3 regions of the Pseudokineococcus lusitanus genome follow, and region 1 is predicted to be linked to each of the others. Evidence: predicted binding sites of a transcription regulator. Region 1 holds the regulator's gene; each other region holds the start of a gene.

Region 1 (7,731 bases):
GGAAGCCGACGACGACGAGCGCCGGGCTGGCCGCCTCGTAGGGCACGAGGGTCACGAGCGGCGCCGCCACGACGGCGACGAGGAAGGCCGCGCCGGTGACGACGCTGGCGAGGCCCGTGCGGGCGCCGTCGCCGACGCCGGCCGCGGACTCCACGAAGCTCGTGGCGCTGGAGGCGCTGGCGGCACCGCCCGCCACCGCGGCCAGGGAGTCGACGAGGAGGATGCGCTGGCTGCCGACGGGGTTGCCCTCGTCGTCGAGGAGGTCGGCCTCGTGGCCGACGGCGACCATCGTCCCCATCGTGTCGAAGAAGTCGGCGACGACGAGGGAGAAGACGACGAGCACGGCCGTGACCGCGCCGGCGGCGGCGACGCCGCCGACGAGGCTGAACTGCCCGAGCAGCGAGAGGTCCGGCAGGGCGAGCCACTGCTCGGGCACCTGGGGCACGGACAGGCCGAAGCCGGTGGGTCGCAGGACGTCGCCGTCGACGCGCGGACCGACGTCGAACAGCGCCTGGACGACCACGGCCAGGGCGGTGGCGACGAGGATGCCGACGAGGAGCGCCCCGCGGACGGCACGCGCCATGAGCACGACCGTGACGACGAGCCCGACGACGAAGACGACTGTGGGCCAGCCGCGCAGCGAGCCGCCGATGCCCAGCTCGAGCGGCACGGCGGCCCCGGCCGGCGTGCGCACGATGCCCGCGTTGACGAGGCCCACGAGCGTGAGGAACAGGCCGATGCCGACGCTGATGGCGGTCTTGAGCGGTCCTGGCACGGCGCGCAGCACGGCCTTGCGGAAGCCGGTGAGGACGAGCACGAGGATGACGAGGCCCTCGAGGACGACGAGCCCCATGGCCGCGGGCCACGTCATGCCCGGCAGCCCGACGATGCCGTAGGCCACGAAGGCGTTGAGCCCGAGACCGGCAGCCAGGCCGAGCGGGAAGCGGCCGACGACACCCATGGTGATCGTCAGGACGCCCGCGACGAGGGCCGTCACCGCGGCCACCGCGGGCAGGTTCGGCGCGTCGCCGCCGCCGAGGTAGGCGCCGGTCGAGTCGGGCACCGTCCCGATGATGAGCGGGTTGAGGACGACGATGTAGGCCATCGCCACGAAGGTGACGAGCCCGCCGCGCACCTCCCGGGCGGTGGTGGAGCCACGGGCCGTGATGGAGAAGTACCGGTCGAGCGCGCCCACGGGGGCCTCGCCGTCGCGGCGGACGTCGTCCGCGGGCTTCCGGGTGCTGCTCATGCGTCCTCCGCGGGACGGGCCGCGGCCGCGGCGTCGCCGCGGCCGGCGACGGTGCTGGCGCTGGGCGCGGACACCTTGCCAGAGGCACCGGCCGCCCGGGTGCACCCGCCCGCGGTCCGGGACGCGGCGCCTCAGACGGCGGGGACGACGAGCGTCTGCCCGACCTGGAGCGCGGACGTGCTGAGGCCGTTGAGCTGCTCGAGGTGGAGGACGACGTCGCGGACGTCCTCGCCCGGCGCGGCCACGCCCTCGGCCACCGACCAGAGGGTTTCCCCCGGCAGCACGACGTGCTCGGCGGCCGGCGTGGCCGGCACGGCCGCTGCGACGGCGGGTGCGGCCGGGGCCGCGGGCGTCGACGGGCTCCCGGCGGCGAGCACGGCGGTCGGCGCGCCGAGGAGCGCGACGGCCACCGCCGTCGTGACGGCGAGCCGGCCGCGCCGCGTCACGTGCACGGGGCCGACCGCCGGGGCGGCGGCCCGACGACGGGCGGGGGTGCGCCGCGGGGGCGCGGCGACGGGCGGCGGCACGAGGGCCAGGTGCCGGCGCCGCGCCGGGCGGGCGGCGGGGACGAAGGACGGCTGCAGGGCCAGTGCGGACATGAGGACCTCCGGGTGGACCGCGCGGCCTCGCGGCCGGCGGACGTGCGGGTCGAGGGGGTCGCGCCCCGGCGCCTGCCCGGCGTCGAACGCGTATTCGATCGAACGTCTGTGCGATGTGTACCAGCGGGCGGGGCGGGCGTCCAGCGGCGCCCGCACCGACGCCCCGTCCGGACCGGGCGGGGCCGGGCCGACCGGGCCCCCGGTGCACGTCCCGTAGTCGACCAGCGACCACCGACAACGGGTCCCGCCGCAGGTCAGCGGTCCACCGGCGGCGCCGGACACCCCCCGCGGCGCCCCTGACGACACGCCGCGACACGCTCGAACAGGTGTTTGATCTCGACCTCCCGCGTCCCTACGCTCGCGGCACGGCCGGCGTCGGGGACGCCGGCGCACGACGACCGCAGGAGGCTCCGTGGCACGGCGCAGGGACGACGAGGGCACGTCGGCGGGCACGGACGGCACGTCCGAGGGCACCGTGGTGGAGATGCCGGACACGCCGGCGGCGGCCGGCACCGGGCTCACCGAGCGGCAGCGCCGGGTGCTCGAGTGCATCAGCGAGGCGGTCGAGCGGCGCGGCTACCCGCCGAGCATGCGCGAGATCGGCGAGGCCGTCGGGCTCACGAGCCCGTCGAGCGTGGCGCACCAGCTGAGCACGCTGGAGCGCAAGGGCTTCCTGCGCCGCGACCCGCGGCGCCCCCGCGCCATCGAGGTCGTCGTCCCGGACGAGCAGCCCGCGGGCGGCGCGTCGGTGCACCGGCTGCGGCCCGCGCGCCCCGAGGCCCCGGCCGACGTCCCGGCCGACGACACCGGCGCCGGCGACGAGCGCCCCGCCGCCGCCTACGTGCCCGTGGTCGGGCGCATCGCGGCCGGCGGCCCGATCCTCGCCGAGCAGGCCGTCGAGGACGTCTTCCCGCTCCCCCGCCAGCTCGTCGGCGGCGGGCAGCTCTTCCTGCTCAAGGTGGTCGGCGACTCCATGGTCGAGGCGGCCATCTGCGACGGGGACTGGGTCGTCGTCCGGCAGCAGCCCGTCGCCGAGAACGGCGAGGTGGTGGCCGCCATGATCGACGGCGAGGCCACGGTCAAGGTCTTCCAGCGCCGTGACGGCCACGTCCGGCTGCTCCCGCGCAACGCCGCCTACAGCCCCATCGACGGCGACGAGGCCACCGTGCTGGGACGCGTCGTCGCCGTCCTGCGGAGCGTCTGAGCCGTGCCGCGGCGCCGGTGCCCCTCCCTCAGCGGGGCCCGAGCGCCGCGGCCGCCACGCGCAGGTCGGCCACGAGCCCGTCCCGTGCCGCGTCCCGCTGCTCCGGCGGCGTCCGCAGCACGGCCGAGGGGTGCAGCGTCGCCACGAAGCGCTTGGTGCCCCTGGAGGTCTCCCGCTCGATGACGTGGCCGCGCTCCTTGGTCACCCGGAACGACGGGCCGAGGAGCGCCCGGCCGGCGGTCGCGCCGAGGACGACGACGACCTCCGGGTCCACCGCCGCCAGCTCCGCGGCCAGCCAGGGGCGGCACGCCGTGACGTGCGCCGCCTCCGGCGTCGCGTGGATGCGCCGGTTGCCGGGCGCCTGCTGCGTGAAGCGGAAGTGCTTGACGGCGTTCGTCACGTAGACGTCCTCCCGGGCGATGCCCGCCTCCTCGACGGCGGCCTGCAGGAGGCGGCCCGCCGGGCCGACGAAGGGCACGCCGCGGCGGTCCTCCTGGTCCCCCGGCTGCTCGCCGACGAGCGCCAGCCGCCCGCCCGTCGCCCCGGCCGAGAAGACGACCTGCGTCGCCGGCTCCCAGAGCTCGCAGCCGCGGCACCCGGTCGCGGCCTCGCGGAGCGTCGCGACGTCGCGGTGCCCCGGCTCCGGCAGCCACTGCTCCGCGCCCGGCCGCTCCGGCTTCTCCGCTCCACCCGCCATGCCCGGCACGCTAGGTCGCCCCCCGGCGCACCGCGCGTCGTCGCGCGCGAGGACGCCGCCGCACCGCGAACGGGCGCCTGTTCGCGTCCGGGGACGCCGCCTCAGCACGAACAGGCGCCTCTTCGCGCCCCGGGACGCCACCTCACCACGAACAGGCGCCCGTTCGCGTCCGGGGACGCCGCTCCACCACGAGCAGGCGGAAGCGGTCAGCGCAGGGCGCCCAGCACCCGCTCGACGTCGGAGTCGTCGTTCCACAGGTGGAAGGCGAGGCGGACGGCGCCCGCCCGGGCCACGGCCGTGACCCCCGCGGCGGCGAGGCGCTCGAGGGCGTGGCCGTCGGCGTCCGGGACGGCGACGACGGCGCGCCCCGCGGGCGGCAGGTCGAGCCCGGCGAGGACGGCGTCGGCCAGGCGGGCGTCGTGGTCGCGGACCTCGGCGACGTCGAGCCCGTCGTACAGCTCGAGCGCCGGGACGGCCCCCGCCCACGGCAGCCACGCGGGCGAGACGTCGAAGCGCCGCGCGTCCTGCGCGAGCGCCATGCCGGGCCCGTACACCGAGCCCCAGACGTCCTCGCCGGCGTACCAGCCGGCCGCCACCGGCAGCAGACGCTCCTGCCACGACGGCGCGACGGTCGTGAAGCAGACGCCGCGCGGCGCGCCGAGCCACTTGTAGGCGGCGGTCACGGTGAGGTCGTGGAGCCCGGCGTCGACGGGCCACCAGCCCGCGGCCTGCGTGAGGTCGCACAGCGTCGCCGCGCCGACCCTGGCCGCCGCGGCGCGGACCGCGTCGTCGTCGGCCACGGCGCCGTCGGAGGACTGCACGAGGCTGTAGGCGACGAGGTCGCAGCCCTCGGCGACGGCGTCGGCCAGGCCCGCCAGCGGCACCTGCCGCACGACGAGCCCGCGCCGCTCGGCGTGGACGAGGAAGGGGAAGACGACGGAGGTGAAGTCGCCCTCGGGGACGACGACCCGGGCGCCGTCGGGCAGCGAGGCCGCGACGGCGCCCACGGCCACCGACGCCTGCGAGCCCACGGCCACGCGGTCCGCGGGGACGCCGACGAGCCGGGCGAAGAGCTCCCGTGCCCGGCCGACGACGGCGTCGTAGCCCGGCGCCGTGGCCCGGCCGGCCGCCCACTCGTCGAGGGCCGCCACCATCGCCGTGCGGACGGCTCGGCTCGGCAGGCCCAGCGTCGCCGCGTTGCAGTAGCCGGGGACGTGCTCGAAGGCGGCGCGGGCGCGGGCGAGGTCCATGCCCCGATGCTCCCCCACGTCGCGGTCTCCCCCGTCCACGCCGGGAGGGGCGACCGCCGCCGGGCCGCGGGAGGCCTCGCCGCCTACGCCGTCTCGTCCTCCGCCGTACGCGCGGCGGCGTCCAGCCGGCGGAGCGCGGCGAGGACGACGTCCTTGTCGCTCGTCGCCCACAGCGGCGGGAGGCTCGCGCGCAGGAAGCCGCCGTACCGCGCGGTCGCCAGCCGCGGGTCGAGGACGGCGACGACGCCGCGGTCCCCCGTCGACCGGACGAGCCGCCCCGCGCCCTGGGCGAGCCGCAGCGCCGCGTGCTGCGCCGACACGGCGAGGAAGCCGTTGCCGCCGCCGCGGGAGACCGCCTCGGCGCGGGCCGACAGCAGGGGGTCGTCGGGACGGGGGAAGGGGATGCGGTCGATCGTCACGAGCTGGCAGGACGGCCCCGGCACGTCCACCCCCTGCCACAGCGACAGCGTGCCGACGAGGACGCTCGACGGGTCCGCGGCGAACTCGCGCACGAGCGTGGGGGTCACGTCGTCGCCCTGGCAGAGGACGGGGACGTCGAGCCGCTCGCGCAGCACCTCGGCCGCCGCCTCCGCGGCCCGGCGCGACGAGAAGAGCCCCAGCGTGCGGCCGCCCGCGGCCCGCACCAGCTCGGTCACCTCGTCGAGGACCGGTGACCCGGCGCCCTCGCGCCCCGGGGCGGGCAGGTGGCGCGCGAGGTAGAGGATCCCCTGGCGGGGGTAGTCGAAGGGGCTGCCGACGTCGAGCTGCTCCCACGCCGGGCCGCCCGCGGAGGGCGGGGACTGCAGCCCCACCGACTGCGCCGCCCCCGTGAACGAGCCGCCCGTCGTCAACGTCGCGGACGTGAGGACGACCGTCCGCTCGGCGAAGAGGGCCTCGCGCAGGAGCCCCGACACCGACAGCGGCGCGACGTGGAGGACCCGCCGTGCCGCGGACGGCACGGAGGACAGGTCGGACACGGACAGCCACAGCACGTCGCGCTCCGAGCCGCCGGCCATCCGCTCCGCGACCTCGTGGACCTCGCCGACGGCGGCGCGGGCCATCGTGAGGGCCCCCTGCTGCGCGTCGGTCGGCCGCTCCCCCGGCTGCGGCTTGATCTGCCCGGTGAGCTCGCGGGCGGCGTCGCGGACCGACAGCACCGCGAGGTGGACCAGCTCGGGCAGCCCGCGCGGGAAGCGCCCCTCGGCCGCGTCGACGAGCGCGACGCCGAGGTCGTCCGCCGCGGCCTCGAGGCGACCGGTGTCGCTGCCCGCCTGCCGCGCCCGGCTCGCCGCGGCGGACACGGAGGCGGGGCTCAGCTGGGCCGAGACGGCGGAGGTGACGCGGTCGGCCAGCTCGTGCGCCTCGTCGACGACGAGCGCGTCGTGCTCGGGGAGGATCTGGCGGCCCTCGACGGAGTCGACGGCGAGCAGGGCGTGGTTGGTGACGACGACGTCCACCTCGCGCGCCCGCTCGCGCGCGCCCTCGCTGAAGCAGTCCTCCGCCTGCGGGCAGCGGGTGGCGCCGAGGCACTCGCGGGCGCCGACGGACACCTGGCGCCACGCGGCCTCGCTGACGCCGGGGACGAGGTCGTCCCGGTCCCCCGTGGCCGTGGTCCCGGCCCACTCGCGCAGGCGGACGACCTCCTTGCCGAGCCGGGACCCGGCGCCGCCGCCCCCGCCGACGGTCCGGCCGGGCAGCGGCGCGGGCGCGTCGAAGAGGGCGGGCTCCTCCGGGAAGCCGCCCTCGAGCTTGTGCAGGCAGAGGTGGTTGGCGCGCCCCTTGACCACCTGCCACGTGAGCTTGCGGCCGAGGAGCGGCTCCAGGGCGTCGGCGAGCCGGGGGAGGTCCCGGGCGGCCACCTGGTTCTGCAGCGCGAGGGTGGCCGTCGAGACGACGACCGGCCCCTTCCCCGCCACGGCACGGCGCGCGAGCGGTACGAGGTAGGCCAGCGACTTGCCGGTGCCCGTGCCCGCCTGGACGAGGAGGTGCTCGCGGGTCGCGAGGGCGGCGTCGACGGCCCGGGCCATGACGTGCTGGCCGTCGCGCCGGGACCCGCCCAGCGTGGCGACCGCCGCGGACAGCAGCGCGTCGACGTCGGGGGCCTCGGCGCCGCCGGACGCCCCCCTCGGGCCGGCGGTGCTGCGGGGCGTGCTCGTCACCCCCCGAGGGTAGGCGCCCCGTCGGGGCGCCCCGGGCCGCGTCCACAGGCCCCGACGACGGCAACGGCCCCGCACCCGGGGGTGCGGGGCCGCGGCCGGGGCGGACGGCTCAGACGGCCGTGCGCGCGCCCTCGAGCTGGGCCGCGAGGTGCTCGCCGACACGGGCGCGCAGCCGCGTGCCCTCGGCGGTGTGCTCCTCCTCGAGGACCTCCCCGTCCACGTGGACCCGGGAGACGAGGTCGCCCCGCGTGTAGGGGACGACGACGTCGACGTCGACCTGCGGGCGCGGCAGCCGCTCGGCGACGATCTCCCGCAGCTCCTCGAGCCCCTCGCCCGTGCGCGCCGAGACGACGACGGCCCCGGGCAGCCGCGAGCGCAGCCGCGCCACGGTCTCCGGCGTCGCGAGGTCGGCCTTGTTGAGGACGACGAGCTCCGGCACGTCGAGGGCGCCGACGTCGGCGAGGACCTCGCGGACCGCGGCGACCTGGCCCTCGGGGTCGACGTCCGAGGCGTCGACGACGTGGAGCACGAGGTCGGCGCCCTGCACCTCCTCCAGCGTCGAGCGGAACGCCT
Region 2 (7,731 bases), on a different contig from region 1:
GCCAGGTGCTCGTCGTGGCCGTCGGGGTGTGGTGCGCCGCGGTCGTCCTCGTCCGCCGGCGCGAGCTCCCGCGCGACCGCCTCCTCCCGCTGCTGCTGCTGCTCCTGCCGTGGGGCTGGCTGCTCGGCCGGGACCTCTTCGTCGGGGACCGCCCCGACGCGCAGGGCCTGCTGCTGCCCGTCGTCGTCGTCGGCGTCTGGGTGCTGCGCCCGCGGCTGGAGCAGCTGCGGGTGCTCGGCCTGCTCGTCGTCGCGACGGCGGGCCTGGCCGTCGTGATGGGGCTCGCGCTGCCGGGGGTCGGCATCTACCGGACGGGGGCGGGCGACCCCGTCGACGCGGGCGAGTCCCTCGTGCCGCTGGGGATCCTCGCCGGGCCCTACACGAGCGGCAACAACCTCGGGCAGGTCCTCGTCCTCGGCGCCCCGGCCGTGCTCCTCCTGCGGGGGCGCGCGGCCCGGGTCGCCGGCGGCGCGCTCGTGGCCGCGGCGCTCGTGTGGACGTCGTCGCGCTCCTCCCTCGCGGCGCTCGTGGCCGGCGTCGTGGCCGCCGCCGTCCTCGCCGGCGGCGGGCGGGGCCGGGCGGTCCTCGCGGCCCTCGGCGTCGCGGGCGCGGCCGCCGGCTCCGCGCTGCTGCCGCTCGCCGTCCTCGGCGACCCCGAGGCCTTCACCAACCGCGGCCTCATCTGGGCGGGCAGCCTCGCGGCGTGGCGGCAGCACCCCGTCGTCGGGCAGGGCACCGGCTACTACACCGACATCGCCGGCACGACCGACGCCATCGCGGGCAGCGCCTTCCACGCCCACCACCAGGGCCTGCAGACGCTCGTGACCGGCGGCGCCGTCCTCGCGGTGCTCGTCGTGCTCCTGCTGCTGGCGGCCGGCGTCGAGGCCGTGCGCCGGGTGGCGCGGGGGCAGACCTACCCGGCCGTGCTCCTCGTCGTGCTGGCGGTCTCGTGCGCCCTCGAGGTGTCCGTCGGCTTCGTCGACCGCGACCTCTTCCTCGTCGTCACCGTGCTGCCGGTCGCCTGGTCCCTCCTGGGGCAGCGCCCGGCACGGCGCCCGGCCCGCCCGCGGGGACCGTCGGCACCGCCCGCCGCGACGGGCCCGGTGCGGCCGACCCGCCCGGCCCGGCCGGGCGCGACGGCTCCCGGAGCCCCCCGGTGACCCACGCCCGCGCCAGGGCGGCGACGACGGCGGCGAGCACCGCCCCGACGCCGGCGGCCCCGGCCGCGAGCGCCGTCGGCGGGCCCGAGGCGCCGAGGGGCGCCGTCGCCGGCGCGAGCTGACGGACCTCCGAGCGGACCTCGCCCCCGCGGGCCGTCGGCGCGACGGCGTCGACGGCGGCCGTGAGCGACGCCGCCACCGCGTCGGCGGTGGCGAGCGCCCGGTCCCGGTCGGTGTCGGTGACCGTGATGTCCAGGAGCACCCCGTCGGTGTCGTCGCCGCGCACCGTGACCCGCTCGGCCAGGCCGGCGACGTCGGTCGGGAGGTCGAGCTCGCGGACCACCGGGTCGAGGACGACGGCGAGCCGTGCGAGCCGCGCGTACGTCGTCAGCTGGTCGCTCGCGTGCTCGAGGGCGTTGGTCGACTGGCCGACCGACGCGCGCGAGGGCGTCACGACGACGACCACCTCCGTGCTCGCGCGCCACGTGGCGGGGAGCAGGACGAGCGCGACGCCGACGGGCACGAGGACGCAGAGCGCGGCGAGCACCGCCACCACGCGGTGCCGGACCACCAGGGCGAGGTGGTCGGCGAGGCTCACGCGGCGAGTGTGCCGCAGCGCGGCGGACGGGTGGACCTGCGGCGCGGTGCCCGGCGGGCCGGGCCGCCCCGGGCCACCCGGACGGCACCGGTGGCTAGGGTCCCCCGCGTGACGACGGCCACCGGCCTCGGTGACCAGGCCGCGCGGGGCGCGGGCGTCACCCTCGGCGCCCAGCTGCTGCGCGCCGGCCTGCAGGTCGTCGCGCTCGTCGTGCTGGCCCGGCTCCTCGAGCCCCGCGACTTCGGGCTCGTCGCCATGGTCACCGCCGTCATCGGGGTCGCCGAGGTCCTGCGCGACTTCGGGCTCTCGTCCGCCGCCATCGCCGCGCGGGACGTCACCCGCGCGGAGCGGGACAACCTCTTCTGGGTCAACACCGGGCTCGGGCTGGCGTGCGGCGTCCTCGCGACGGCCGCGACGCCGCTCGTCGTCGCGCTCTACGACGAGCCGCGGCTCGCGACCGTCGTCCCCGTGCTCGCGGCCGTCTTCCTCGTCAGCGGGGCCAACACCCAGTACCGGGCGGACCTCTCCCGGCGGCTGCGCTTCCGCGCCCTCGCGGTCGCGGACATCGCCTCGCAGGTGCTGGCGATGGGCGTCGCCATCGGGCTGGCCCTGGCCGGCGCCGGGCTGTGGGCTGTCGTCGGCCAGCAGGTGACGGCGGCGACGGTGCTGCTGCTCGTCAACGTCGTCAGCGCCCGGTGGCTCCCGGGCCGCTACCGCCGCGACGTCCCGCTGCGGCGCTTCTTCCGCTTCGGCGGGGCGCTGCTCGGGACGCAGTCGATCTCGTACCTCACGAAGAACGTCGACAACGTCGCGCTGGGCGCGGTGTGGGGGGCGTCCGTCCTGGGCGTCTACAGCCGGGCGTACCAGCTGCTGATGATGCCGCTCAACCAGGTCAACGCGCCGCTGACCCGGGTCGCGCTGCCCGTGCTGTCGAGGGTGCGGGACGACGGCCCCACCTACCGCCGGTACCTCTCCCGCGCCCAGCTGGTCGGCTGCTACGTCACGGCCACGGGCTTCGCCGTCGGCGCGGGGCTGGCCGAGCCGCTCGTGGCGCTGCTCTTCGGCCCGCGGTGGTCGGCGGTGGCGCCCGTCTTCGCCGTCCTCGCGCTCGGCGGCATCTTCCGCGCCGTCTCGCAGCTGGCGTACTGGATGTACCTCTCGCAGGACCTCACGGGCGCCCAGCTCAAGCAGTTCCTCGTGACCCGGCCGCTCATGGTGCTCGTCATCGTCGCGGGCACGCCGTGGGGCGCGGTGGGCGTGGCCGCCGGGCACTCGATCGCCTACGCCCTGTACTGGGTCGCGTCGCTCTGGCACGTCGGGAAGGTCTCCGGCGTCGACACCGGCCCGCTCCTCCGCAACGCGACGCGGGTCCTGCTGACGGTCAGCGCGCCGTGCGGCGTCCTGGCGCTGGCCGCCACGTGGCTGCCGGTGCCGGCGGCGGTGCAGGTCGTCGTCGGGCTGCTCGCCGCGGCGGCGTGGCTCGGCCTGCTCGTCGCGGTCGTCCCGGCGGTGCGGGCGGACGCGGTGACGGTGCGCTCCTTCGCGCTGCGGGCGGCGGGGCGGCGGCGTGCGGCCTGACGACGGGGTCCCCGGCCCGCTCGGGCGCGTCGTCCGGCTGGTGCGGGTGGTGCGCGGGCGCAAGCGCGAGGTCGTGCGACGGCTGGCTGACGGCACCGCGCCGCGCGCCGGGGGCTGGTGGCGCGTGGGCCTGGACGAGGCGCGGGTGCTGGCCCTGCCCCGCCCGGGCGGGCGTGACGCCGGTCCGGCGGCGGACCACGCCGCGGGGCCGGCCCGCTCCCGGCCGCTGCGGTGGGCCGTCCGGCTCGTCCCCCCGCTCGTCGTCCGCCGGCCGGGCCCGCGCGACGTCGGCGGCGTGCACCTGCTCGTGACGAAGAGCGGCGGCGCCGTGCTCCTCGACCCGGGCGCCGGCGTCGTCGTCCACGAGCGCGCCGTGCCCTTCGACGCCGCGTACGCGGGCCGGCGGGAGGCCGTCGCGGCGTACCTGCCCGTCCGGCCCGGGGCGCTGTCGGCCGACCGGCGGGTCCTGCGCGAGCCGCTCGTCGCCGGCCGGCCGCTGCACCGGGCCGACGTGGCCGCGCGGCGGGCCGTGCTGCGCGACGTCGCCGCCCGCAGCGCCAGCGCCGCGGGGAGCGGCCGGCCCGGCGGGGCCTCCGCGGCGGTGGCGGCCGCCGTCGACGCCGCCCTGGCCGCGGCGCCGCGGCTGCCCGCGGACCTCGTGGCGGCGCTGCGCGCCGACGCCCCCGCGCTGCGCGACGCCGCGGCGACGTGGCCGGCCGTCGTCGCGCACGGCGACCTCACGGGCGAGAACGTCCTGCTGGCCGACGACGGCGCCTGGGGCCTCGTGGACCTCGAGGACGCGCGGCCGCTGCCGTGGTTCGCCGACGCCCTGTCGCTGCTGCTGCGCGACCCCGACCTCGGGCCCTCGTGGGCGGCCGGTCGGGAGCCCGACCTCCTCGCCCCGCTGCACCTGCCCGGGGTGGCGCCGGACGAGCGCGCCTGGGGCCGGGCCGCGGCCCTGCTCGCCGCCGCCCACCACGCCGGGCAGCACGGCGGGGACGTCGCCAGGACGCTGCCGCCGCTCTGGCGGTGAGGGCGGCCGTCGGCGCCGCCGGGAGGCTGCACGAGGACGCGCTCTCCCGCGTGGACGTGCAGCCACCCCCTCGCGCCCACGACCGTCCGGTGACGGCGGACCCGGCGCGTGCGAGCGTCCGGCAGGGCTCTCGGGCGACTGCTCGCGTGCGTGAGGCTCACGGAGGACGAACGGGCGCCTGTTCGCGGCCGGCGAGGGTCCCCGACGACGAACGGGCGCCTGTTCGCGCGTTGCCACCGTCTCCGACGACGAACGGGCGCCTGTTCGCAGCCGGCCAGGGTCCCCGACGACGAACAGGCGCCTGTTCGCGCCGGGCGAGGGTCCCCGACGACGAACGGGCGCCTGTTCGCGCCCTGCGACCGTCTCCGACGACGAAACGGGCGCCTGTTCGCAGCCGGCGAGGGTCACCGACGACGAACGGGCGCCTGTTCGCGCCCTGCGACCGTCTCCAACGACGAACGGGCGCCTGTTCGCGGCGGGCGAGGGCTCTCGGACGACGACGAGGCACCCGTCCCTGTGCGCGCACCCACGGAGGCGTGGGGAGCCGCCTCGGAGATCCTGCCGGCGCACCGAGCGGTGGTCGCCGCGTCGACGGGTCGGCGGAGGTCCGCGGCCCTCGGCCCGCCTGCAGCAGGAGGTCCGTCCAGGCGCACGTCGCCACGCCCGCGTCGTTCGATCACCCGTTCGAGTCGCGTTCATCGCCCCAGGTCAGACGCCTGTGGACGACGCCCGCGGTGAGGTCCGTTGTCGGTGGTCGCCCCTAGCGTGAGCGCCATGACCACCGACGGCGCGGGCACGACGACCGGCGTCGTCACGCCCGTCGCCGTGACGGCACTGGTCCCGGCCGGCGCCCTCGCGGACGGGGTGACGGTGCTGACCGCGGCGGTCGACGTCCTGCTGGCCGTGCCGCTGTGGCAGACCCCCGACGCCGGGATCCGTGAGGCCGTCGTGGAGCTCGAGCGGCAGGCCGCCCGTCTCGAGGCGGTCCGGCTACGGGTCCTTGCGGCCGCCGACGAGCGGCGGGTCGGCACCGTCGCCGGAGCGCCCTCGACGGCGGACTGGTTGGTCGGCGCGACGACGACCCGCGCCGAGCACGCCCGCCGCCGCGTCGACCTCGCCGTCGCCCTGGAGGCCGACCTGGCGGCGACCGGGTCGGCGCTGGCCGACGGGAAGGTCACCGGTGACCAGGCCGGGGTCGTCCACACCGTCATGACCCGGCTGCCCGCGGCGCTGGACGCGGCGACGCGGGCCGACGCGGAGGCGTTCCTCCTGGAGCAGGCCGTCCACCTCGACCCCCGGCGCCTGGCGCAGGTCGGCCGGCGGCTGGCCCCCCGCCTGGACGTCGGCACCGGCGACGACCTCGCCTGGACCGAGGCCGGCCAGGAACGCCGCCGCCAGCTGCGCTGCACCCAGACCGACGACGGCACCTGGCTGCTGTCCGGACAGCTCGACCCCGTCGCCGGCACCACCCTCATGACCGCGCTCGAACCCCTCGCCGCACCCCGCCCCGCGAAGGACGGCGCCCCGGACCTGCGCCCGCACCCCCGCCGGCTGGCCGACGCCCTCCTGCAGCTGTGCGAGGGCCACCTGGCCGGAGCGACCGGCACGTCGGCGCCACGTGCTCGGCTGGTCGTGACCGTGCCGCTGGCGACGCTGCTCGACCCGGCCGCGCCCGGTGCGGACCCCGCGACGCTGCCCGGCGGGCACCCCCTGTCCGCCGAGCAGACCACCCTGCTGGCCTGCGACGCCCACCTCGTCCCCGTCCTCATGGACGACGACCGGCCGCTGGACGTCGGACGGTCGGTCTACTCCTGGCCCGACAAGGTCCGCACCGCCGTCCGCCTGCGCGACCGCACCTGCACCTGGGGCCGTTGCACCCGCCCCGCGGAGTGGGGCCACATCCACCACCTCACCCCCTGGTCGAAGGGCGGGACCACCGCCGAGCGCAACGCCGCCTGCCTGTGCGGCCACCACCACCGCCTCGTCCACCGCGAGGGCTGGCGAGGCGAGCTGATCGGCGCCCAGGTCGTCTGGCACCCACCCGACGGGGGACCGCCCCTACGACCACCACCACCCTGGACGAGAGCGCTCGACCGCGTCGTCGACCGCTGGCGTGCCCGCACGCGACCGCACGCCCGCCGGGCGGCCGCCTGACCCGATGACCGCCAGACCGTGGAGGGCGTCGGCTCGGCGGCGCGACGAGGTCGACGACATGGACGCGCGTGCACGTCTCGGCCCGGGACGCCCCAGCCCTTCTGCGACGAGGGACGGAGCCCTCACCGACGGAGCGGAGGCGTGCGAGCGGTCAGCTGCCGTCGACCGCCGACGGGGGCTTCGTCGTCGGGCGCCGGTACTCGGCGTAGGTCCACCCCAGCGCGCCGCCGAGCATCCCGGTGCCGCGGGCCAGGGCCTTGGCGCCGCGCGCCTGCATCGACGTGTCGCCGCGCACGGTGCCGGCCACCGTCCCGCCGGCGCCCGCGACGACGCGCAGGAGGCCACGCCCGGCGCAGGCGCTCCGCGCGAGGACGCGGGCGGGCGCGGAGGGTGCGACGACGACCTCGACGCGGGCGTGGGAGTTGCCGCTGCGGAGCTGGCGGCGCAGGACCCAGGAGCGGGTCGTGCGCGAGACGGGCACGACGTCGGTGACGACGGCCTCGTCGCACCACACGAGCTCGGCGCCCGAGGCGTGCAGGAGTCGCGTGAAGAGCGTGTCCGAGCCGCCCGAGACGCCGAAGCGCGCGTCGAAGCGCAGCCCGCCCGGCGCGGCCGCCCGGACCTGCGCGAGGTCGAGGAGGAGGTTGTTGGTCGCGGCGACGTCGACCCGGGTCCCCGTCGCGAGGCGCCGCCGGGTGAAGAAGCCCCCGGCGTGCACCCACGGCGCCGGCTCGCCCGGGAAGCGGGACACGACGGGCCCGACGACTGCGCCGCCCCCCTCCGCGCGCCAGGTGGAGAGCAGCAGGCCGAGCCACCCCTCGCAGGGCCGCTCGTCGTCGTCGAGGAAGACGAGGACGTCGTCCCCCGCCCCGTCCGCCGCGTCGAGCGCGCGGTTGCGGGCCGCGGCGATGCCGGGCTCCGGCTCGTGGACGACGTCCACGCCGGCGAGGCCGAGCGCCGCGACCTCGGGCAGCGCCGAGCCGTCCGGGTCGTTGTCGACGACGAGGACGCGCGACGGCGTCCCGGCCGCGGTCTGCGCCGCGCACTGGGCGGCGACCTCGGGCAGCACCTCCCGCAGGTCCTCGGGCCGGCGGTAGGTGAGGACGGCGACGACGACGCGGGGCGCCGCGGCGGTCACCGCGCGGCCCCGGCGGGCGCGACCGCCGCGAGGACGGCCCCGGCGACGGCCTCCCGGTACCCCCCGGGGG
Region 3 (7,731 bases), on a different contig from region 1:
ACACGGAGCCCCGCTGATGGCCGCCCGCACGCCCCGCCCCCTGTCCGGCTACCCCGAGCTGCTGCCGGGCGAGCAGGTCGTCGAGGACCACCTCCTCCAGGTGCTCCGCGACGTCGCGGCGCGGCACGGCTTCGCCCACGTCGAGACCCGCGCCGTCGAGCCGCTCTCGGTGCTGCTGCGCAAGGGCGAGATCGACAAGGAGGTCTACGCCGTCCGGCGCCTCGCGGAGATGACGGCCGGCACGGCGACGGGGGAGGGCGCCGAGGGGGCGCTGGCCGACGACGTCCTCGCGCTCCACTACGACCTCACCGTGCCCTTCGCCCGGTACGTCCTCGAGAACGCCGGGAAGCTGCTCTTCCCCTTCCGCCGGTACCAGGTGCAGAAGGTGTGGCGCGGGGAGCGCCCCCAGGAGGGGCGCTTCCGCGAGTTCCGCCAGGCCGACGTCGACGTCGTCGACGCGGGGGCGCTGGCGCCGCACCACGAGGTGGAGGTGCCCCTCGTCCTCGCCGACGTCCTCGCGGGCCTGCCGCTGCCGCCGCTCGTCCTGCAGGTCAACAACCGGCGGCTCGTCGAGGGCTTCTACCGGGGCCTCGGCGTGGAGGACACGGCCGCGGTCATGCGCGAGGTCGACAAGCTCGACAAGGTCGGGCCGGAGCGGGTCCGGGCGTCGCTCGTGGGCGCCGTCGGCCTGGGGGAGCGGGAGGCCGACGCGGCCCTGCGCCTGGCGGCCCTCACGGCCGACCGGCAGGCCGGCACCGGCTTTGTCGCGGCGGTCCGCGGGCTGGGCGTCCGCGACGACCTGCTCGAGCAGGGGCTCGACGAGCTCGCCGCCGTCGTCACGGGGGTGACCGACCAGGCGCGCGCCGGCGGCGTCGGCGAGGACCGCTTCCGCGTCGTCGCGGACCTGTCGATCACCCGGGGGCTCGACTACTACACGGGCACGGTCTACGAGTCCCGCATGACCGGCTTCGAGCACCTCGGCTCGGTGTCCTCCGGCGGCCGCTACGACGCCCTGGCCGACGACGGCCGGACGACGTACCCGGGCGTCGGGATCTCCCTGGGCGTCACGCGCCTCCTCGTGCCGCTGCTCCAGCGCGGGCTGCTGCGGGCGTCCCGCCCGACGCCCACCGCCGTCCTCGTCGCCGTGGCGGACGAGGAGCACCGGCCGGCGTCGGCCGCGGTCGCGGCGGCGCTGCGCGCCCGGGGCGTGGCCACGGAGATCGCGCCGACGGCGGCCCGCTTCGGCAAGCAGATCAAGCACGCGGACCGGCGCTCGGTGCCCTTCGTGTGGTTCGTCCAGGAGGACGGCACGCACGAGGTCAAGGACATCCGCTCCGGCGAGCAGGTGGCGGCCGACCCGGCGACGTGGGCACCGCCGGCCGAGGACCTGCGGCCCTCGGTGCGGTGGGAGGGCGACGCGCCCGCCTGATCCCGACCGACCGGGCCACGGGGTTGACAGGCGCCGTCGAACAGGCGTTCGATACCCTCGTGCGGTGGAGCGGCCAGACGACGGCGGCCGACGACGGCGCCCTGCCCGGTCTCGGCCCGGCGGGCGCCCTCGCCGCGTCGATCCCCGGCCTGCAGCGGACGGTCCGGCCGCCGGCCTTCGCCGGCATGACGTTCCACGAGGTGCGGGCGCGGAGCGTCCTCAACGCCGTGCCGGCGGACTCCTCGATGCCGTTCCGGTGGACGGTCAACCCGTACCGCGGCTGCAGCCACGCCTGCGTGTACTGCTTCGCCCGCGGCACCCACGCGTGGCTCGACCTCGACACGGGCGAGGGCTTCGACCGCGAGGTCGTCGTCAAGACCGACGTGGCGCAGGTGCTGCGCCGCGAGCTCGCGCGGCCCTCGTGGGCGCGGGAGCACGTCGCGCTCGGCACCGGGACCGACCCGTACCAGCGGGCGGAGGGGCGCTACGCGCTCATGCCCGGCGTCGTCGCCGCGCTCGCCGGCTCCGGGACGCCCTTCTCGGTGCTCACCAAGGGCACGATGCTCGTGCGCGACCTGCCGCAGCTGGCGGCGGCGTCCCGCGAGGTCCCGGTCGGCGTCGGCGTCTCGCTGGCGGTGTGGGACGAGCGCCTGCACGCGGCGCTGGAGCCGGGCACCCCCTCGCCGCACGCCCGGCTCGAGCTCGTCCGCCGGGTGCGGGCGGCCGGGCTGCCGTGCGGCGTCTTCGTGGCGCCCGTCCTCCCCTGGCTGACCGACGGCGAGGAGCACCTCGACGAGGCCGTCGGCCGGGTCGCCGCGGCCGGGGCGACGGGCGTCACCGTCGTGCCGCTGCACCTGCGGCCGGGGGCGCGGGAGTGGTTCCTGGCCTGGCTGGCGCGCGAGCACCCGGCGCTGGTGGCTCGCTACCGCGACCTCTACGGGCGCGGCGCGTACGTCCCGGCCGCCTACCGGGCGTGGCTCCACGAGCGGCTCGCGCCGGTGCTCGAGCGCCACGGGCTCGCGGGCCGCGGCGGGGCGCTGCGCCGGCCGGACGAGGTCGTCGACGACGGCGGTGGCGCGTCCTTCCCCACGGGCAGCATGCCGACGTCACGGGCGCCGCGGCCGGCGTCCGTCCCGGCGGCGGCGGGGGACCAGCTGGCGCTGGGGCTCTGACGTCCGGGGCCCCGACGTCCGGGGCTCCGAGGTCGGGACCGGTCGCGCTCAGCGGACGCCGCGCTGCCGCAGCTGGACGCTGACGCGCGGGCCGACGGGCTGCGTCGTCTTCGGCACCGCGTGCTCCCACGTCCGCTGGCAGGAGCCGCCCATGACGAGCAGGTCGCCGTGGCCCACCGGCACCCGCAGCACGGTCGGGCCGCCGCCCGCCGGGCGCAGCAGGAGGGGACGCGGGGCGCCGAAGGAGACGATGGCGACGACCGTGTCCTCGCGCCGGCTGCGGCCGGTGCGGTCCCCGTGCCAGGCGACGCCGTCGCGCCCGTCCCGGTAGAGGCACAGGCCTGCCGTCCGCAGCGGCCCGGCCGCCGCCAGGTCGTCGGCGTAGTGCGCCGAGAGGGCGTCGCGGGCGGCCGCCAGGCAGGCGTGCGGGAGGACCTCCTCCTCGCCGTAGAAGCGGAGGAGGCGCGGCACGTCGACCTCGCGCTCGTACATCTGCCGGCGCTCGGCCCGCCAGGGCACCTCGGCGAGGAGGGTGGCGAGGATGCCGTCGGACCCACGCAGCCAGCCACGACGGACGTCGACCCAGGCGCCCTGCGCGAGCACGTGCCGCTCGAGCCCGTCGGCGACCGCGCCGAGCGACCAGGCGGGAGCGTCGTCGGCGTCGTCACCGAGGTCGAGCAGCGAGGGCTGCGTCGTCAGCACCATGGACGAAGGTTACTCCGTCCGTCGAACACCTGTCCGAAAGCGTTCCGAGTTCACCGCAACTCGGCCGACGTCGGAGAGCACCTCCGTCCACGACTTCGCTGCCGACGTCGGCCGTCGGGCGCCCCTTCCCACGACTTCGGCAGCGAAGTCGGCCGGGGAGGGCCGCGTCCGACGACGTCGGCAGCGAAGTCGGAAGGGGGGCGGGTCAGGCGGTCAGGCGGGGCGGTCGTACGTCGCGACGAGCGTCGCGCGGGCGAGCGTGTGCGGGAAGAGGTTGAAGCCCAGCTGCGCCGGCGGGGCGTCGGCGTCGAGGCCGAGGCTCTCGACGTCGACGGCGTGGACGACGACCCAGTAGTGGTGGGTCCGGTGGCCGGGCGGCGGGGCGGCCCCGACGAAGCCCGCGAAGCCCCCGTCGTTGCGGAGCTGGACGGCGCCGTCGGGCAGCCCGCCCGTCGCGGCACCGCGGGGGAGCGACGTCGTCGTGGCGGGCAGGTCGGCCACGGCCCAGTGCCAGAAGCCGGACGCCGTCGGCGCGTCCGGGTCGTAGACGGTGACGGCGAAGCTCTTCGTGCCCTCGGGGGCGCCCTCCCAGGACAGCTGCGGCGACACGTCCTCGCCGCCCTCGACGCCGAAGGCGCCGCTGGCGTGCCGGTCGTGCAGGCGCTCGCCCTCCGCGACGTCCTCGCTCGTGACGGTGAAGGACGGCACCTGCGGCAGGTGCTCGTAGGGGTCGATGACTCCGCGGTCGCTCACGGCCGCTCCTCTCGCTCGGTGGCCGGGTCGGGCCCGGCCTGCCGCGCCATCGTCGGAGCCGGGCGCCCCGCCCGCGACCGGGGCGGTCGCCGTCGGGGCCGGGCGGCGGCGCGCCCGTAGGATCGCCGGGCCGTCCGCCCGCCGCGGGCGGACCCCCGACGAGAGGACCGCACCCCGTGCTGCGCACCCACGAGGCCGGCAGCCTGCGCGCCGACCACTCCGCCGCCGAGGACCCCACCGTCGTGCTGGCGGGCTGGGTGGCCCGGCGCCGCGACCACGGCGGCGTGGCCTTCCTCGACCTGCGCGACGTCTCCGGCGTCGTCCAGGTCGTCGTGCGCGACGAGCTGCTCGACTCCTCCGGCGCCCACGACCTGCGCAGCGAGTACGTCGTCCAGGTCACGGGGCAGGTCCGACGTCGCCCCGAGGGCAACGAGAACCCCGACCTGCCGACCGGCGAGGTGGAGGTGCTCGCGACGGCTCTCACCGTCCTCGCGACCGCCGACCCGCTGCCCTTCCCCGTCGAGGCGTCCGGCGCCGGCGAGGTGGGCGAGGAGGTCCGGCTCAAGCACCGCTACCTCGACCTGCGCCGCTCCGGCCCGGCCGCCGCGCTGCGCCTCCGCAGCGCCGTCAACCGCGCCGCCCGCGGCGTCCTCGACGGCCATGCCTTCACCGAGGTCGAGACGCCGACCCTCACCCGCTCGACGCCCGAGGGCGCCCGCGACTTCCTCGTGCCCGCCCGCCTCGCGCCGGGCTCCTGGTACGCGCTGCCGCAGAGCCCGCAGCTGTTCAAGCAGCTGCTCATGGTGGGTGGGGTCGAGCGGTACTACCAGATCGCCCGCTGCTACCGGGACGAGGACTTCCGCGCCGACCGGCAGCCGGAGTTCACCCAGCTCGACGTCGAGATGAGCTTCGTCGACGCCGACGACGTCATCGCCCTCGCCGAGGAGGTGCTGACGGCCCTGTGGCGGTTGATCGGCCACGAGATCTCCGGCCCGATCGCTCGCATGACCTACGCCGACGCCATGGCGCGGTACGGCAGCGACAAGCCGGACCTGCGCTTCGGGCAGGAGCTCGTCGACTGCACGGACTACTTCTCCGGCACCCCCTTCAAGGTCTTCCAGGCGCCCTACGTCGGCGCCGTCGTCATGCCCGGCGGCGCCTCGCAGCCGCGCAAGCAGCTCGACGCGTGGCAGGACTGGGCCAAGCAGCGCGGTCACCGCGGTCTGGCGTACGTGCTCGTCGGCGAGGACGGCGAGCTCCGCGGGCCGGTGGCCAAGAACATCTCCGAGGACGAGCGCGCCGGGCTCGCCGCGCACGTCGGCGCCGTCCCCGGCGACTGCGTGTTCTTCGCGGCGGGCCCGGCGACGTCGGCCCGGGGCCTGCTCGGCGCGGCCCGCCTCGAGGTGGGCCGTCGCTGCGGCCTCGTCGACGAGCAGGCCTGGGCCTTCGTCTGGGTCGTCGACGCGCCGCTGTTCGAGCCGGCCGACGACGCCACGGCGTCCGGCGACGTCGCCGTGGGCGCCGGCGCCTGGACCGCGGTGCACCACGCCTTCACGGCCCCGACGCCGGAGTGGCGCGACCGCTTCGAGTCCGACCCGGGCGCGGCCCTGTCGCAGGCCTACGACATCGTCTGCAACGGCAACGAGATCGGCGGCGGCTCGATCCGCATCCACACCCGCGAGGTGCAGGAGCGGGTCTTCGCGGTGATGGGCCTCGCCGAGGAGGACGCGCGCGTCAAGTTCGGCTTCCTCCTCGACGCCTTCGCCTACGGCGCCCCGCCGCACGGCGGCATCGCCTTCGGCTGGGACCGGATCGTCGCGCTGCTCGCCGGCGCCGACTCGATCCGCGAGGTCATCGCCTTCCCCAAGAGCGGCGGCGGCTACGACCCGCTGACCGCGGCGCCGGCGCCCATCACGGCGCAGCAGCGCAAGGAGGCCGGCGTCGACGCGCGTCCCGAGCCGGCCCCGGGGGCGGCGTCCCCGACGGCGCCGGAGCGCGGCGGCACCAGCTGACAGGTCCCCGACGGGGCGGCGGCACGACGACGGCACGTCCGTCGGCGTCCGGCCGCCCCGTCGTCGTCCCGGCGCTCGTACTGTCGGCCGCGTGAGCGACGACGCCGTCCCCCCGCCCAGCCGTCCCGTGCGCATCGGCGTGCAGGTCCAGCCGCAGCACGCCGACTACCCGCAGATCCGCCGGGCCGTCGCGGCCGCGGAGGAGGCCGGCGTCGACCTCGTCATGAACTGGGACCACTTCTTCCCGCTGTACGGCGAGCCCGACGGCAAGCACTTCGAGTGCTGGACGATGCTCGGCGCTTGGGCCGAGGCCACCGAGCGCGTGGAGATCGGCGCGCTCGTCAGCTGCAACTCCTACCGGAACCCCGACCTGCTGGCCGACATGGCGCGGACGGTCGACCACGTCAGCGACGGCCGGCTGCTCCTCGGCATCGGCTCCGGGTGGTTCCAGCGCGACTACGACGAGTACGGCTTCGAGTTCGGCACCGCAGGGGGGCGGATCGCCGACCTCGCGACGGCGATGCCGCGCATCGAGGCCCGCTGGGCGGCCCTCAACCCGGCACCGCTGCGGGACATCCCCGTGATGATCGGCGGCGGCGGCGAGAAGAAGACGCTGCCGCTGGTCGCCCGTCACGCCGACATCTGGCACTCCTTCGGCGACCCCGCGACGGTCGCCCGCAAGGGCGAGGTCCTCGACGGCTACTGCCGCGACCTCGGCCGCGACCCCCGCGAGGTCGAGCGGTCGGCGGGCGTCGAGGGCGACCCGGCTGCGTCGGGCGACGCGCTGCTCGGAGCCGGCGTGACCCTCTTCACCGTGGGCACCGGCGGGCCCGACTTCGACCTCGGCCCGCTGCGCGAGTGGCTGGCCTGGCGCGACGACCTCTCGCGCTGACCGGCGTCAGCGGCCCCCGGCGCGGGAGGCCAGGTAGTCGCTGACGACGTACTCCCCGAGCCGGTCCGCCGACGGCGCCAGCACCCGGCCGCCGTTGCGGCGGGCGAGGGCGTCGACGAAGCGGCGCAGGCCCGGGTCGTCGCCGAGGACGAAGGTGCTGATCGGCGTCCGCATCCGGGTCAGCGCGTCGACCTCGCGGACGGTCGCCTCGACGGTCTCCGGCAGCGACGGCCACCAGAAGACCGCCTCGCCGTCCTCGAGGTGCGCCGTCGGCTCGCCGTCGGTGACGACGAGGACGACCGGGTCGAGGCCGGGGTGGCGCGCCACGTGCCGCCGGGCCAGGGCGAGGGCGTGCTGGAGGTTGGTGCCCTGCACGCCGGACGGCTCGACGGCGGCCAGCTCGGCCGTCGTCAGCTCGACGGCCGTGCGGCCGAAGCCGATGACCTGCAGCTGGTCCGCCGGGTAGCGCGTGGCGAGCAGGTGGGCGAGCGCGAGCGCCGTCTGCTTCATCGGCGCCCAGCGGCCCTCCTGCACCATCGAGAAGGACAGGTCGACGCAGAGCGCGACCGCGGCCGCCGTACGGCGCTCGGTCTCGACGACGGCGAAGTCCTCGACCTCCAGCGCGACGGCCCCGGACCGGGTCGTCTGCTGCTCGCCGGCCGTCCGCAGGACCGCCCGCTGGACGGTGCGGACGGCGTCGAGCGGCTGCTCGTCGCCGAACTGCCACTCGCGCCAGCTGCCGGTCGCCTCTCCCGCCGCGCCGGCCGA

Evidence for each region. The regulator LexA, encoded in region 1, represses DNA repair genes until DNA is damaged. The targets are predictions, from matches to a motif close to TCGAACANNTGTTCGA.
Region 2: EDC03_RS11440 (HNH endonuclease signature motif containing protein) is a predicted target of LexA. The motif match lies at 5,042-5,057, and genes of this name have one in related genera.
Region 3: EDC03_RS15450 (alpha-ketoglutarate-dependent dioxygenase AlkB) is a predicted target of LexA. The motif match lies at 3,328-3,343, and genes of this name have one in related genera.

Annotation. Positions count from the first base shown of each region.
Region 1 covers NZ_RJKN01000001.1:303,035-310,765, forward strand. Annotated here, with positions in the region: gene EDC03_RS01350 (NCS2 family permease) at 1-1,249, opposite strand, end outside; gene EDC03_RS01355 (LysM peptidoglycan-binding domain-containing protein) at 1,381-1,848, opposite strand; gene lexA (transcriptional repressor LexA) at 2,333-3,052, shown strand; gene EDC03_RS01365 (UdgX family uracil-DNA binding protein) at 3,081-3,749, opposite strand; gene EDC03_RS01370 (aminotransferase class V-fold PLP-dependent enzyme) at 3,956-4,999, opposite strand; gene EDC03_RS01375 (ATP-dependent DNA helicase) at 5,083-7,158, opposite strand; gene hflX (GTPase HflX) at 7,268-7,731, opposite strand, start outside.
Region 2 covers NZ_RJKN01000005.1:313,776-321,506, reverse strand. Annotated here, with positions in the region: gene EDC03_RS11455 (O-antigen ligase family protein) at 1-1,160, shown strand, start outside; gene EDC03_RS11450 (lipopolysaccharide biosynthesis protein) at 1,867-3,336, shown strand; gene EDC03_RS11445 (aminoglycoside phosphotransferase/kinase family protein) at 3,326-4,369, shown strand; gene EDC03_RS11440 (HNH endonuclease signature motif containing protein) at 5,144-6,523, shown strand; gene EDC03_RS11435 (glycosyltransferase family 2 protein) at 6,675-7,661, opposite strand; gene EDC03_RS11430 (glycosyltransferase family 4 protein) at 7,658-7,731, opposite strand, start outside.
Region 3 covers NZ_RJKN01000009.1:65,456-73,186, reverse strand. Annotated here, with positions in the region: gene EDC03_RS15465 (MBL fold metallo-hydrolase) at 1-17, shown strand, start outside; gene hisS (histidine--tRNA ligase) at 17-1,429, shown strand; gene EDC03_RS15455 (Rv2578c family radical SAM protein) at 1,489-2,601, shown strand; gene EDC03_RS15450 (alpha-ketoglutarate-dependent dioxygenase AlkB) at 2,650-3,306, opposite strand; gene EDC03_RS15445 (YbhB/YbcL family Raf kinase inhibitor-like protein) at 3,520-4,059, opposite strand; gene aspS (aspartate--tRNA ligase) at 4,236-6,071, shown strand; gene EDC03_RS15435 (LLM class F420-dependent oxidoreductase) at 6,163-6,963, shown strand; gene EDC03_RS15430 (VWA domain-containing protein) at 6,970-7,731, opposite strand, start outside.